One region of the Mannheimia indoligenes genome, then DNA from elsewhere that is predicted to be linked to it. Evidence: riboswitches for the same ligand, from Rfam matches in the RefSeq annotation. Region 1 holds a riboswitch; the other holds the start of a gene.
The links. Region 1 has a riboswitch for lysine ahead of lysC (lysine-sensitive aspartokinase 3). Riboswitches for the same ligand answer to the same signal wherever they lie in the genome.

Region 1 (5,780 bases):
CCGACGACCTTCACATTCTCCGGAGAAAAGCCTTTTAAGCGTTTAGCAAATAATGCCAAGCAATCGACACCTCTGTCGATAGCTTCTTGACTAAGTATTAAATTTTCATCAAGCCCATCAGCTAATCGGACACGGCGTTTAAGACGAGAAAGGACTTGAATTGAGCCATTCACAATACGGGCTACAATCATATGAAAGCTGTTTGAGCCTAAATCAATTGCAGCAAATTCACGAGGAGCGATATTTGATGACATAACAAAATCCCTTAATAACTATAAATGATAAGATATTACCATTTTTAAGCTAAATATCACTACAAAATTTAACGAACTTTTTGATAACAGATTTAAATCATAAAATTAACACAAAATTTTTTGACGAATTGGCAGAAAAAGACTAGGATTTACTTAATTATTTTCAATAAAACTCAACTAAGAGAGGTCTTTATGTCTGAAGTCAATAAATCATTCCACGATATGTTGGAATATGTGCATCTTTATCGTCTAAAAAACAAATTACACCGAGAAACTGCTGATAACGATCGCAAAATTCGTGATAACCAAAAACGTGTATTGTTATTGGATAATCTAACCCAATACATTACAGATGAAATGTCTATTGAAGAAATTCGAGCTATTATTGCCAATATGCGTGATGACTACGAAAACCGTGTTGATGATTATATGATTCGTAACGCAGAACTGTCAAAACAACGCCGTGAAATTCGCCAAAAAATGGCTGCTCATAAACAAGCACCAACGAATAAAAAAGCATAAAATTCAAGCGGTCAATTTCTTGCAAAATTTTGCGAAAAATTGACCGCTTGTTTATTGATTCAGTTTTAAAGTTTCTTCATTGCGTCTGCAACAAATTCCGCTTCTGTTCCCAAAATCACTTGGAACGCATTTTCCCCTAATTTGATATTGCCTTTCGAGCCAAGGGCTTTTAATTGAGCCTCATTAACTTTAGACACATCAGCTAAGGTTAAACGTAAACGTGTAATACAAGCATCAATATTGAGCAAGTTTTCTTTACCGCCTAAAGCATCAATAAACTGTTTTGCTCGTTCTTGATGAGATGTGGTATTGACCGCTTGTGTTTCGGCATCGTCTTCGCGTCCCGGGGTTTTTAAGTTAAACGCACGAATTACAATGCGGAATAACGCATAGTAAATCACAGCGAACACTAAACCTTGCACCAACAACATATACCATTGAACGGCAAGCGGGTTGCGGCTTGATAGTACTAAGTCCACTAAACCTGCACTAAAGCCAAAGCCTGCAATCCACTCCATTGAAGCAGCGATATACACCGAGATACCGGTTAATAATGCGTGAACCACATAAAGCACTGGTGCTACAAACATAAAAGCAAACTCAAGTGGCTCAGTAATACCGGTGAAGAATGAGGCTAAAGCCGCCGCAAACATAATTGATGCAACTTGCACTTTTTTAGCCGGTTTTGCACTATGATAAATCGCTAATGCCGCTGCCGGTAAACCAAACATCATCACAGGGAAGAAGCCGGCTTGGTACATACCGGTTACGCCTACTACTGCTTTGCCTTCCGCTAACGACTTCGCTCCGCCTAAGAAGTTTGGTATATCGTTAATACCTGCTACGTCAAACCAGAACACAGAGTTAAGTGCATGGTGTAAGCCAACAGGAATTAATAAACGGTTGAAGAAAGCATAAATACCTGCACCGACTGAACCCATATCTTTGATTGATTCACCAAAAGATACTAATCCACCAAAAATCACCGGCCATACGTACAATAGAATAAACGCAACCACGATCATCACAACCGATACAACAATCGGCACTAAACGTTTACCGCTAAAGAAGGATAACGCTTTCGGCAATTCCACTTGGTAGAAACGGTTATAAAGTTCCGCTGAAATCACACCCACTAAAATCCCGATAAATTGGTTATTGATTTTACCGAATGCCGCCGGTACTTGATCGACTGCAATGCCTTGTAATTGAGCCACCGCTCCCGGTGCAAGCAAGGTGGTAATCACTAAATAACCAACTAAACCGGATAATGCGGCTGCCCCATCTTTTTCTTTAGACATACCAAAGGCAACACCCACCGCAAATAAAATGGACATATTATCAATGATTGCCGCCCCTGATTTGATCAGTAACGCTGCCAGCTGGCTATTTACTCCCCAGCCGTCCGGGTCAATCCAATAACCAATCCCCATTAATAGTGCCGCTGCCGGTAACGCCGCCACCGGCACCATTAAGGCTCTACCGATTTTTTGTAGATAACCTAAAACACTCATACAAACCTCCAATTAATTAACTCATATTGAGTAGAAATAGAATAGAAAAAAAGCATTTTAAAGACAATCACCTAAATTAAGTTTTGTGATCCATTTCAAAAAAATTTTAGAGTAAAATTTCAAACTCACTATTCAAGCGGTCAAATTCTTGTAAAATTTTACGAAAAAATAACCGCTTGTTTTCACTGCTCCCCCTAAGTTTTTTCAAATATTCATTGACAAAACTCAGATAAAAAGGTATTTCTATACCGTTTTTTCAATCCATTGAAAAAAGAGTAATGGAATTGCCATTACAGGAGAGGTGCAACACTCAGGCAACTTAATTTGAGGTAACTAGGACCGTTTGAAAATTAAGTGATGGGAGTGATTGCCGAGGTGTGAATTCACTAGACTGGAATTAACATCGGCTGAGCAGGTTGAATCCTATCAGCTGTCATTTAATAGCAAATATTAAATGGAGTGCTCTGATTAATTGGTTCTCTAATCAAACCGTATAATCTACTCAAATTTCCTTTCCGAATATCCCCTAACACAACATTTATCTATTTTGTTTTAAGGAAATTTTATTATGTCTCATCTTTCTGTGGCTAAATTTGGTGGTACCAGCGTTGCTAATTTTGATGCAATGACCTCATCGGCAAACATCGTGATTGCAGATGCCAACACTCGTGTCGTGGTACTTTCTGCTTCTGCCGGTGTTACAAACTATTTAGTTGAGCTCGCAAATGGTTGTGAAAAAGAAAAACGTGATGAAATCATTACAGCCGTTCGCCAGATTCAATACAACATCATTGAAAAACTGCAACACCAAGACAGCGTTCGTGCTGAAATTGACGAATTATTAGATCGTATTGAAACCCTAGCAGAATCTGCAAGCCTTGCGACCTCTGCGGCATTAAGCGATGAATTAATCAGCCACGGCGAGATGATGTCCACCAAAATCTTTACCCAATTACTAATTGAGCGTGGACACCCAGCCGTATGGGTTGATGTGCGAGACATTGTAGCGACGGATAACCACTACGGTAAAGCTGCCCCAAACGACGAAAAAACCCAACAACAATCCGATAAAGTTATCAAACCACTTATTGAAGCAGGTAAAATCGTAGTTACTCAAGGTTTTATCGGTCGTGATGATGAAGGCAAAACCACAACTCTAGGTCGTGGTGGTTCAGATTACTCTGCCGCCTTATTAGCCGAAGTATTAAATGCTAATGATGTATTAATTTGGACGGATGTTCCGGGCATCTACACAACTGATCCACGAGTTGTACCAAATGCACAACGTATTGATACAATGGCATTTAACGAAGCAGCAGAAATGGCGACTTTCGGTGCAAAAGTGCTTCACCCGGCAACATTATTACCGGCAGTGCGTAGCAATATTCCTGTATACGTAGGTTCAAGTAAAGCTCCTGAACAAGGCGGCACTTGGGTAACCCGAGATCCTCAACCACGCCCAACGTTCCGTGCACTTGCGTTACGTCGTAACCAAATCTTATTAACGCTTTCAAGCCTTTCGATGCTACACGCTCAAGGTTTCTTAGCCAATGTATTTGCAATTTTAGCTAAACATAAAATTTCAGTTGATGTGATTACAACCTCTGAAGTTAGCATTGCCTTAACATTAGACAAAACCGGCTCAGCATCTTCAGGTGCAGATATGTTATCTAAAGAGTTATTAGATGAATTAAACGCTTACTGCAACGTTCAAGTAGAAAATGATTTAGCGTTAGTCGCGATTATCGGAAACAATTTGCACACACAGTCCGGTGTAGCAAAACGTCTATTCCAAACCCTTGAAAACTATAATGTCCGTCTCATCAGCTATGGCGCAAGCACAAATAACGTTTGTACCTTAGTGAAAAATGAAGAGGCGGATGACGTTGTTCGCTCACTCCACAAAGGTTTATTCGAGTAACATCTAGTGTTTACAAGCGGTTATTTTTGGTAAATTTTTTACTAAAATGACCGCTTGTTTTTTTATATTTTTCTATGAAATATTTAAAAATGAATAAATACGCTCTCTTAGCTCTACTTTGGTTTGTCATTAGCATTTACAGCTTAATTTTTCGTGAAAGCAGTAACGAACTACCGCCCTTTCCCCATTTTGATAAAATCGGGCATTTTGTCATCTTTTTTATACAGATTTGGCTAATGGCAAGAGCGACTATCCAATCAAATAGAGCCATACCTTATTTAGGATTGATGATTTTTGCACTATTTTATGCATTTGGAACGGAATTAGGACAAGCAACTTTTACTGAAACCAGACAAGGTTCTTGGTTAGATGGATTAGCTGATTTATGCGGTGCAGGAATTGCACTATTAATGGTGAAATATCTTTATAAAAGATAGTGTTATAAATAATAAAAAAGGCAGGAATTCCTGCCTTTTTTGCTGAAAACGAAAATAAAATTAACGTTTTGAGTATTGTGGACGACGACGTGCTTTGTGTAAACCCACTTTTTTACGTTCAACGCGACGTGCGTCACGAGTAACGAAGCCTGCTGCACGAAGTGCTGGGCGTAGAGTTTCATCGTATTCCATTAATGCACGAGTGATACCGTGACGGATTGCACCCGCTTGACCAGAAATACCACCACCGGTTACAGTGATGTATAGGTCTAATTTATCTGTTAATTCAACTAACTCTAATGGTTGACGAACGATCATACGTGAAGTTTCACGACCGAAGTAAACCTCTAAAGAACGTTGGTTAATGGTAATGTTACCACTGCCCGGTTTGATAAATACACGAGCTGAAGAGCTTTTGCGGCGACCTGTGCCGTAGTTTTGATTTGCTGCTGTCATTTTTCTGCTCCGTGATTAGATGTCTAAAACTTGTGGTTGTTGTGCAGCGTGGTTATGTTCGTTACCTGCGTAAACTTTTAATTTACGGAACATTTCACGACCTAAAGGACCTTTAGGTAACATACCTTTAACTGCGATCTCGATCACTGCTTCCGGACGACGTGCAATCATTTCTTTGAAGGTTGCATCTTTGATACCACCTACATAGCCAGTGTGCCAGTAGTAGATTTTATCAGTTTCTTTTTTGCCAGTTACTGCTACTTTCTCTGCATTGATAACGATGATGTAATCACCTGTATCTACGTGCGGAGTATATTCAGCTTTATGTTTACCGCGTAAACGGCGTGCTAATTCAGTAGCTAAACGACCTAAAGTTTTACCTGTCGCATCTACTACATACCAGTCACGTTGTACTGTTTCTGGTTTTGCTACAAAAGTTTTCATTAATTAAATACCAAAATATAAAGTTTATAACCCAATTCCTTAAAAAGGAATTACCTATGACGGTAGAATCCAACCCCTTCGAGTCAATTCTGACCAAACTGCTTGGCGGGAAACTCCAAGCAAAACAGGGTGGCAAAATTATACAGACTTTTTAGCCAAAAATCTAATATTTTTTAGACTTATTCTTTAAAATTGAACCTATATCACATTTTAATCATTTGGAGCTTTTCAA
Region 2 (5,780 bases), on a different contig from region 1:
ATCGCATAAAGTAACAAACGGCACGAAAGCCCCTTCGTTTTTCGCTTTTAAGCGTTCAAATACGTTATCAAAACGGCTCATTAGTTACCTCCATTTAAAATTTTATCGACCGTGAAAATATCTTTGTCGCCACGTCCAGATAAATTTACCACTAATAGTTGCTCTTTCTCAGGATTTTGCTTAATCAACTTCAGTGCATAAGCTAAGGCGTGTGAAGACTCTAACGCAGGAATAATCCCTTCATTTTTAGCGAGTGCTTGGAAAGCATCTAATGCTTCTTGGTCGGTAATCGATACATAATCGGCTCTGCCTGTTGCATTTAAATAGGCGTGTTGCGGACCAACTGATGGAAAATCTAAACCTGCCGAGATAGAGTAAGATTCTTCAATTTGTCCATCTTTATCTTGCATAATCGGTGATTTCATACCGAAGTAAATTCCTGTTGTGCCGTGTTTAAGCGGTGCACCGTGTTCACCTGTTTCAATGCCTTTGCCTGCCGGTTCAACTCCGATTAATTGTACCGATGTTTCTTCGATGAAATCAGCAAACATTCCGATTGCATTCGAACCACCGCCAACGGCAGCAATCACCGCATCCGGCAAGCGGTCTTCTTTTGCTAAAATTTGACGTTTGGTTTCTTCGCCAATCATTTTTTGGAACTCACGCACCATTGTCGGGAATGGATGTGGACCTGCTGCTGTACCAATTAAATAGTGAGTGGTATCGTAGTTTGCTGCCCAATCACGCATCGCCTCACAGCACGCATCTTTAAGCGAGCAAGAACCTTTTTCGACAGGGATTACATCCGCTCCCATTAAACGCATACGGAACACATTAGGCGATTGGCGTTCCACATCTTTTGCCCCCATATAAACCACACAAGGCATACCTAGCATTGCACAAGCTAATGCGGTTGCCACACCGTGCTGCCCAGCTCCAGTTTCGGCAATAATACGGGTTTTGCCCATTCGTTTGGCGAGTAAAATCTGCCCTAGTACTTGATTGGTTTTATGAGCTCCACCGTGTAATAAATCTTCACGTTTTAGATAGAGTTTGCTGTTTGTACCTTTAGTTAAATTACTGCAAAGCGTAAGTGCCGTTGGACGACCTGCATAGTTTTTGAGTAAATCGGCAAATTCTGCTTGGAATGTTGGATCTTGTTGAGCTTCTACAAAGGCTTGCTCTAATTCTTTGAGTACCGATACTAAAATTTCAGGAACATACATTCCGCCAAATTCACCGAAGTAAGGGTTAAGAAGTGTGTCTGACATAATATTTCCTTTTCTATTTCCTCTCTCGTCTTGAAAGAGAGTATAAAATTATAAATTTCTAGCTACATTTAAGGCTGATGAGGTTTGAGCTACCGGCATTACTTCAACACGGTTAATATTGACGTGTTCCGGTTGTTGATTTAACCAAAGCACGATATTAGCCACATCTTCAGGGCGAACAAATTCAACATTTTCATAAATTTTTGCTGCTTTTTCGTCATCGCCTTTAAAGCGAACATTAGAAAATTCTGTCCCACCACATAAGCCCGGCTCAACGTTAGACACCCGTACTTTTGTGCCTGCTAAATCTGCACGCAAATTTAAGCTAAACTGCTTCACAAAGGCTTTTGTACCGCCATAAACATTCCCACCCGGGTAAGGGTAAGTTCCTGCAATCGAACCGATATTAATAATATGTCCTGAATTATGCTCAACCATTTCAGGAAGAACTAGGCGTGTCATTGTTACTAAGCCTTTAATATTAGTATCAATCATTTGATACCAATCAGTTAAATCCGCTTTATGAGCAGGCTCTAAGCCTAGTGCTAAACCTGCATTATTCACTAATAAGTCAATCTTTCGCCAACTTTGAGGGCGGCTATTTAATACTTTTTCAACTTCTGAGGAATCTTGAATATCAAATACAAGCGGTAGAAAATTATCGCCAAATTGCAAATGTAGTTCGCTTAAACGCTCTGCACGTCTGCCTGTGCCAATCACTCTATAGCCTGATTGAAGAAGTAATTTACAAATTGCTAAACCAAAACCGGCGGTTGCCCCTGTTACTAATGCAGTTTTCATCGTTTTACCCTCAAAATTAAAATGTACTATTAAAGTAGTACAAAATTTAAAAAATTGCAAGAAATATATCGTTCAGAAAAGAAAAAAGCGTACCAAAAGGTACGCTAAATACATAGGAGGATCTTATTTTAAGATTTATATAACACAACATTCGATATCCATATCTTGAATGACATTCTATATCATAAATCCATTTAATTCTGTGATTGCCTTCACATTTTTAGAAATTAACCTTTATTTTCCTACTTTTTTGCTTTAAAGATTAAAATTAAGGCAGCCATCACTGCGGCTGTTGCCACAAATCCTAATAAAGCAGATTGCGTGAAACCTACTACTAAGTAGCCAACAATAGAAGCAGCAGCAACCAATAACGCATAAGGTAATTGTGAAATAACGTGATCCATATGGTTACATTGTGCACCTGTTGAAGATAAGATAGTAGTATCTGACACCGGTGAACAATGGTCTCCGCATACTGCCCCCGCCATTACTGCCGACAAGCAAGGAATGATTAATGCAGGATCAGAATGAACTGCCATTGCCGCACCGATTGGTAACATAATACCAAATGTTCCCCAGCTTGTGCCTGTTGAGAATGCCATAAATGCGGCTAATACGAATAAAATTGCCGGTAAGAATCCTGCTGCAATATGCTCACCAACTAAGCCTGATAAGTATTTGCCTGTTTGCATATCGCTTACTACGCCATTAATTGTCCAAGCAAAGAATAAAATGGTGATTGCACCAGACATCATTTTTACGCCTAAACCATAGGCACGAACGTAATTTTTTAGTGAAATATGACCGCTTGCCATAATACAAATGCTGGCAACTACTAATGCAGCTAGACCGCCTACCACTAACGAAATACCCACAGTGGTATTTTCAAAAGCACCTAAAATCGAAAATGGTGTGTTTGATTCTGCTAATGCATCGGCACCGGTTTTAATCATCATTGCAACCGTAACCACAATTAAAGCAACAATCGGGAACACTAAATTACGCATACGCCCTTTAACTTCAATACTTTCTTCCTCTACTTCTGCTAAATGTTCTGCTTGGCGTTCAAAACGAGCCATTGAGCCGATATCGAATGAGAAATAAGCTACGAAGAACACCATAATCATTGAGAAAATCGCATAGAAATTCATTGCACTCATCGTCATAAATGCACCAAGCGGAGAATAGCCCGTGATTGAATGAGTTGCTAATAAACCGGCAATTAAGGTAATAATGTAAGCTCCCCAACTTGAAATTGGCATTAATACGCACATTGGTGCGGCGGTTGAGTCAAGGATATAAGCTAATTTTGCACGAGAAACATTGAATTTATCCGTTACCGGGCGAGCAATTGCCCCTACCGCTAAACTATGGAAATAGTCATCAATAAAAGTGAAAAATACTAAACCTGCGGCTATTAATTTTGCACCACGTTTATCTTTAATTCTTTTCTGAGCCCAATTTGCAAAGGCTTGATTACTTCCTGAAATGCTTAATAAAGAAGTCAATACACCTAATAAAATTAAGAATAAAATGATATTGATGTTGTTAGAATTTAAACCCTCTTCAGCTCCTTTATAAACTAAAGAAACAACACTATTTTTTATATAAGTAAGTGCATCAAGAAAATTACTATTAGTTAGCATAAATGCACCAAATATAATCCCAATGCTTAATGAAATAATCACTTTGCGTGTAACAATCGCTAAAATTAATGCAATCAGAGCCGGTAACACAGACCAAAACGATGTGGAATAATCAACTAGATTCATAAAACCTCTAAAATGACTTTGTATAATTTGTATATAAAAATAATAGCCAAACAAGAGATGTACTGAGATATTTATAGGAATAAATATAAAGGAAGGAAATATGAAAAACTAAAACCCACCCTAACAGTAGCACTCCGTAGCGTTTACTACGACAGTGTCGTTTCTTTCGAGAACGACCCCAACCAATTAAGATGACGCCTAATTGATTTCGGCAAATCCACCTTTCCTTTTTCTTCATCGTTTTCCACTCAGAAAAAATACTTATTGAATTTGCACCTCTACATTTTGTAGGATGACGTAAAGATACCACGAATATCCGAAGATATAAAGTACCTCTTTTTTATTTATATTTATTTACCTCAAATATCTTTTAATATATGATAAAAAAGAATAAAATTCACTTCGTTACTAAAACATTAGGAGAATACAATGTCAGATTTAAAAAGCCTTTTAAACCTTCGTAGTTTAAGAGTATTTGCTAAAGATTTAGCACTTGAACAATTAAAATCATTTGCTGAAAAATTAGATACTATTATTGCTGAAAAAGAAGAAGAAATTAGAAAAGAAGAGCAAGAAAAAGCAAAACAATTAGAAAGCTTAAATAAATACACCGAAATGTTAAAACAAGATGGACTTTCTATTGATGAATTAGCTCAATTATTAGCAGATAAAGTAATTAAAGGTCGAAAAGCCCCTAAAGCACGCAAACCGATTGCCTCTCGTCCTGCTAAATATAAATTTGTTGATGCTGAAGGTAATGAAAAAACGTGGACAGGTCAAGGCAGAACACCAAAAGCATTGCAAGAAGCACTTGATAAAGGCAAGAAATTAGAAGATTTTGCTATTTAATTTATTATTTATATAAAGATTAGATATGAGAGAACTCTAATTGGGTTCTCTTATTTTTATAATAGGATATCAAATGCTTGAACATAAAATTTTATTAACTGAATGCCCAGATGATACAGGGTTAGTCGCTAAAATTACCAATATTTGTTACAAACACCAATTAAATATTATTAAAAACTCGGAATTTGTGGATAACGAAACGAAACGCTTTTTTATGCGTACGGAGTTAAACGGTATTTTTAACGATAAAACATTTCTAGCCGATCTAGAATTTACTTTGCCTGACGGTTCAATTTATAAATTATTGCCAAAGCAGAGAAAGCGTATTGTTATTTTAGTAACCAAAGAAGCTCACTGTTTAGGCGATTTATTAATGAAAAACTATTATGGTGGTTTAGATGTAGAAATTGCAGCTGTAATCGGTAATCACGACACATTAAGAGAATTAGTTGAACGCTTTGATGTGCCGTTCCACTTGGTCAGCCACGAAAATCTGACCCGTGTTGAACACGATAAATTATTAGCCGATAAAATTGACGAATACGCCCCGGATTATATTGTACTAGCTAAATATATGCGTGTGCTTAATCCTGAATTTGTAGCACGTTACCCAAATCGTGTTGTAAATATCCACCATTCTTTCTTACCTGCATTTATTGGTGCGAAGCCATATCAACGAGCTTACGAACGTGGTGTAAAAATTATTGGTGCAACGGCTCATTTTGTAAATGATGAATTAGATGAAGGTCCAATTATTATGCAAAATGTGATCAACGTAGATCACACCTATACTGCCGAGGCAATGATGCGTGCCGGGCGGGATGTAGAGAAAACCGTTCTCAGTCAAGCATTAGAATTAGTACTTGCTGATAAGATCTTTGTTTATAAAAACAAAACCATTATTTTATAAAAAAATAGCCAGTGATTGAAACTGGCTATTTTATTTAGATGGAATATCTTCCAACGTTTCAGGCATTTTACCTATTAACAAATTAAATAGCATTGCCGTTCTTGCCAAAATCTCTCTTAACCTTACTTGATAAGCCCCTTCAGGATATTTCGCTGCATAACAAATCGCATCAATATT

Region 2: it holds a riboswitch for lysine, as region 1 does, so the genes downstream of both, V6W77_RS03320 (Na+/H+ antiporter NhaC family protein) here and lysC (lysine-sensitive aspartokinase 3) in region 1, are expected to answer to the same signal.

Annotation. Positions count from the first base shown of each region.
Region 1 is NZ_JBAJJM010000006.1:78,335-84,114, reverse strand. It holds gene ppx (exopolyphosphatase) at 1-254, opposite strand, end outside; gene V6W77_RS04570 (DUF496 family protein) at 447-776, shown strand; gene nagE (N-acetylglucosamine-specific PTS transporter subunit IIBC) at 842-2,290, opposite strand; lysine riboswitch at 2,579-2,763, shown strand; gene lysC (lysine-sensitive aspartokinase 3) at 2,859-4,211, shown strand; gene V6W77_RS04555 (VanZ family protein) at 4,301-4,648, shown strand; gene rpsI (30S ribosomal protein S9) at 4,709-5,104, opposite strand; gene rplM (50S ribosomal protein L13) at 5,120-5,548, opposite strand.
Region 2 is NZ_JBAJJM010000005.1:3,218-8,997, forward strand. It holds gene trpA (tryptophan synthase subunit alpha) at 1-81, opposite strand, end outside; gene trpB (tryptophan synthase subunit beta) at 81-1,271, opposite strand; gene V6W77_RS03315 (SDR family oxidoreductase) at 1,320-2,072, opposite strand; gene V6W77_RS03320 (Na+/H+ antiporter NhaC family protein) at 2,315-3,844, opposite strand; lysine riboswitch at 3,964-4,133, opposite strand; gene V6W77_RS03325 (H-NS family histone-like protein) at 4,274-4,693, shown strand; gene purU (formyltetrahydrofolate deformylase) at 4,767-5,603, shown strand; gene V6W77_RS03335 (SanA/YdcF family protein) at 5,634-5,780, opposite strand, start outside.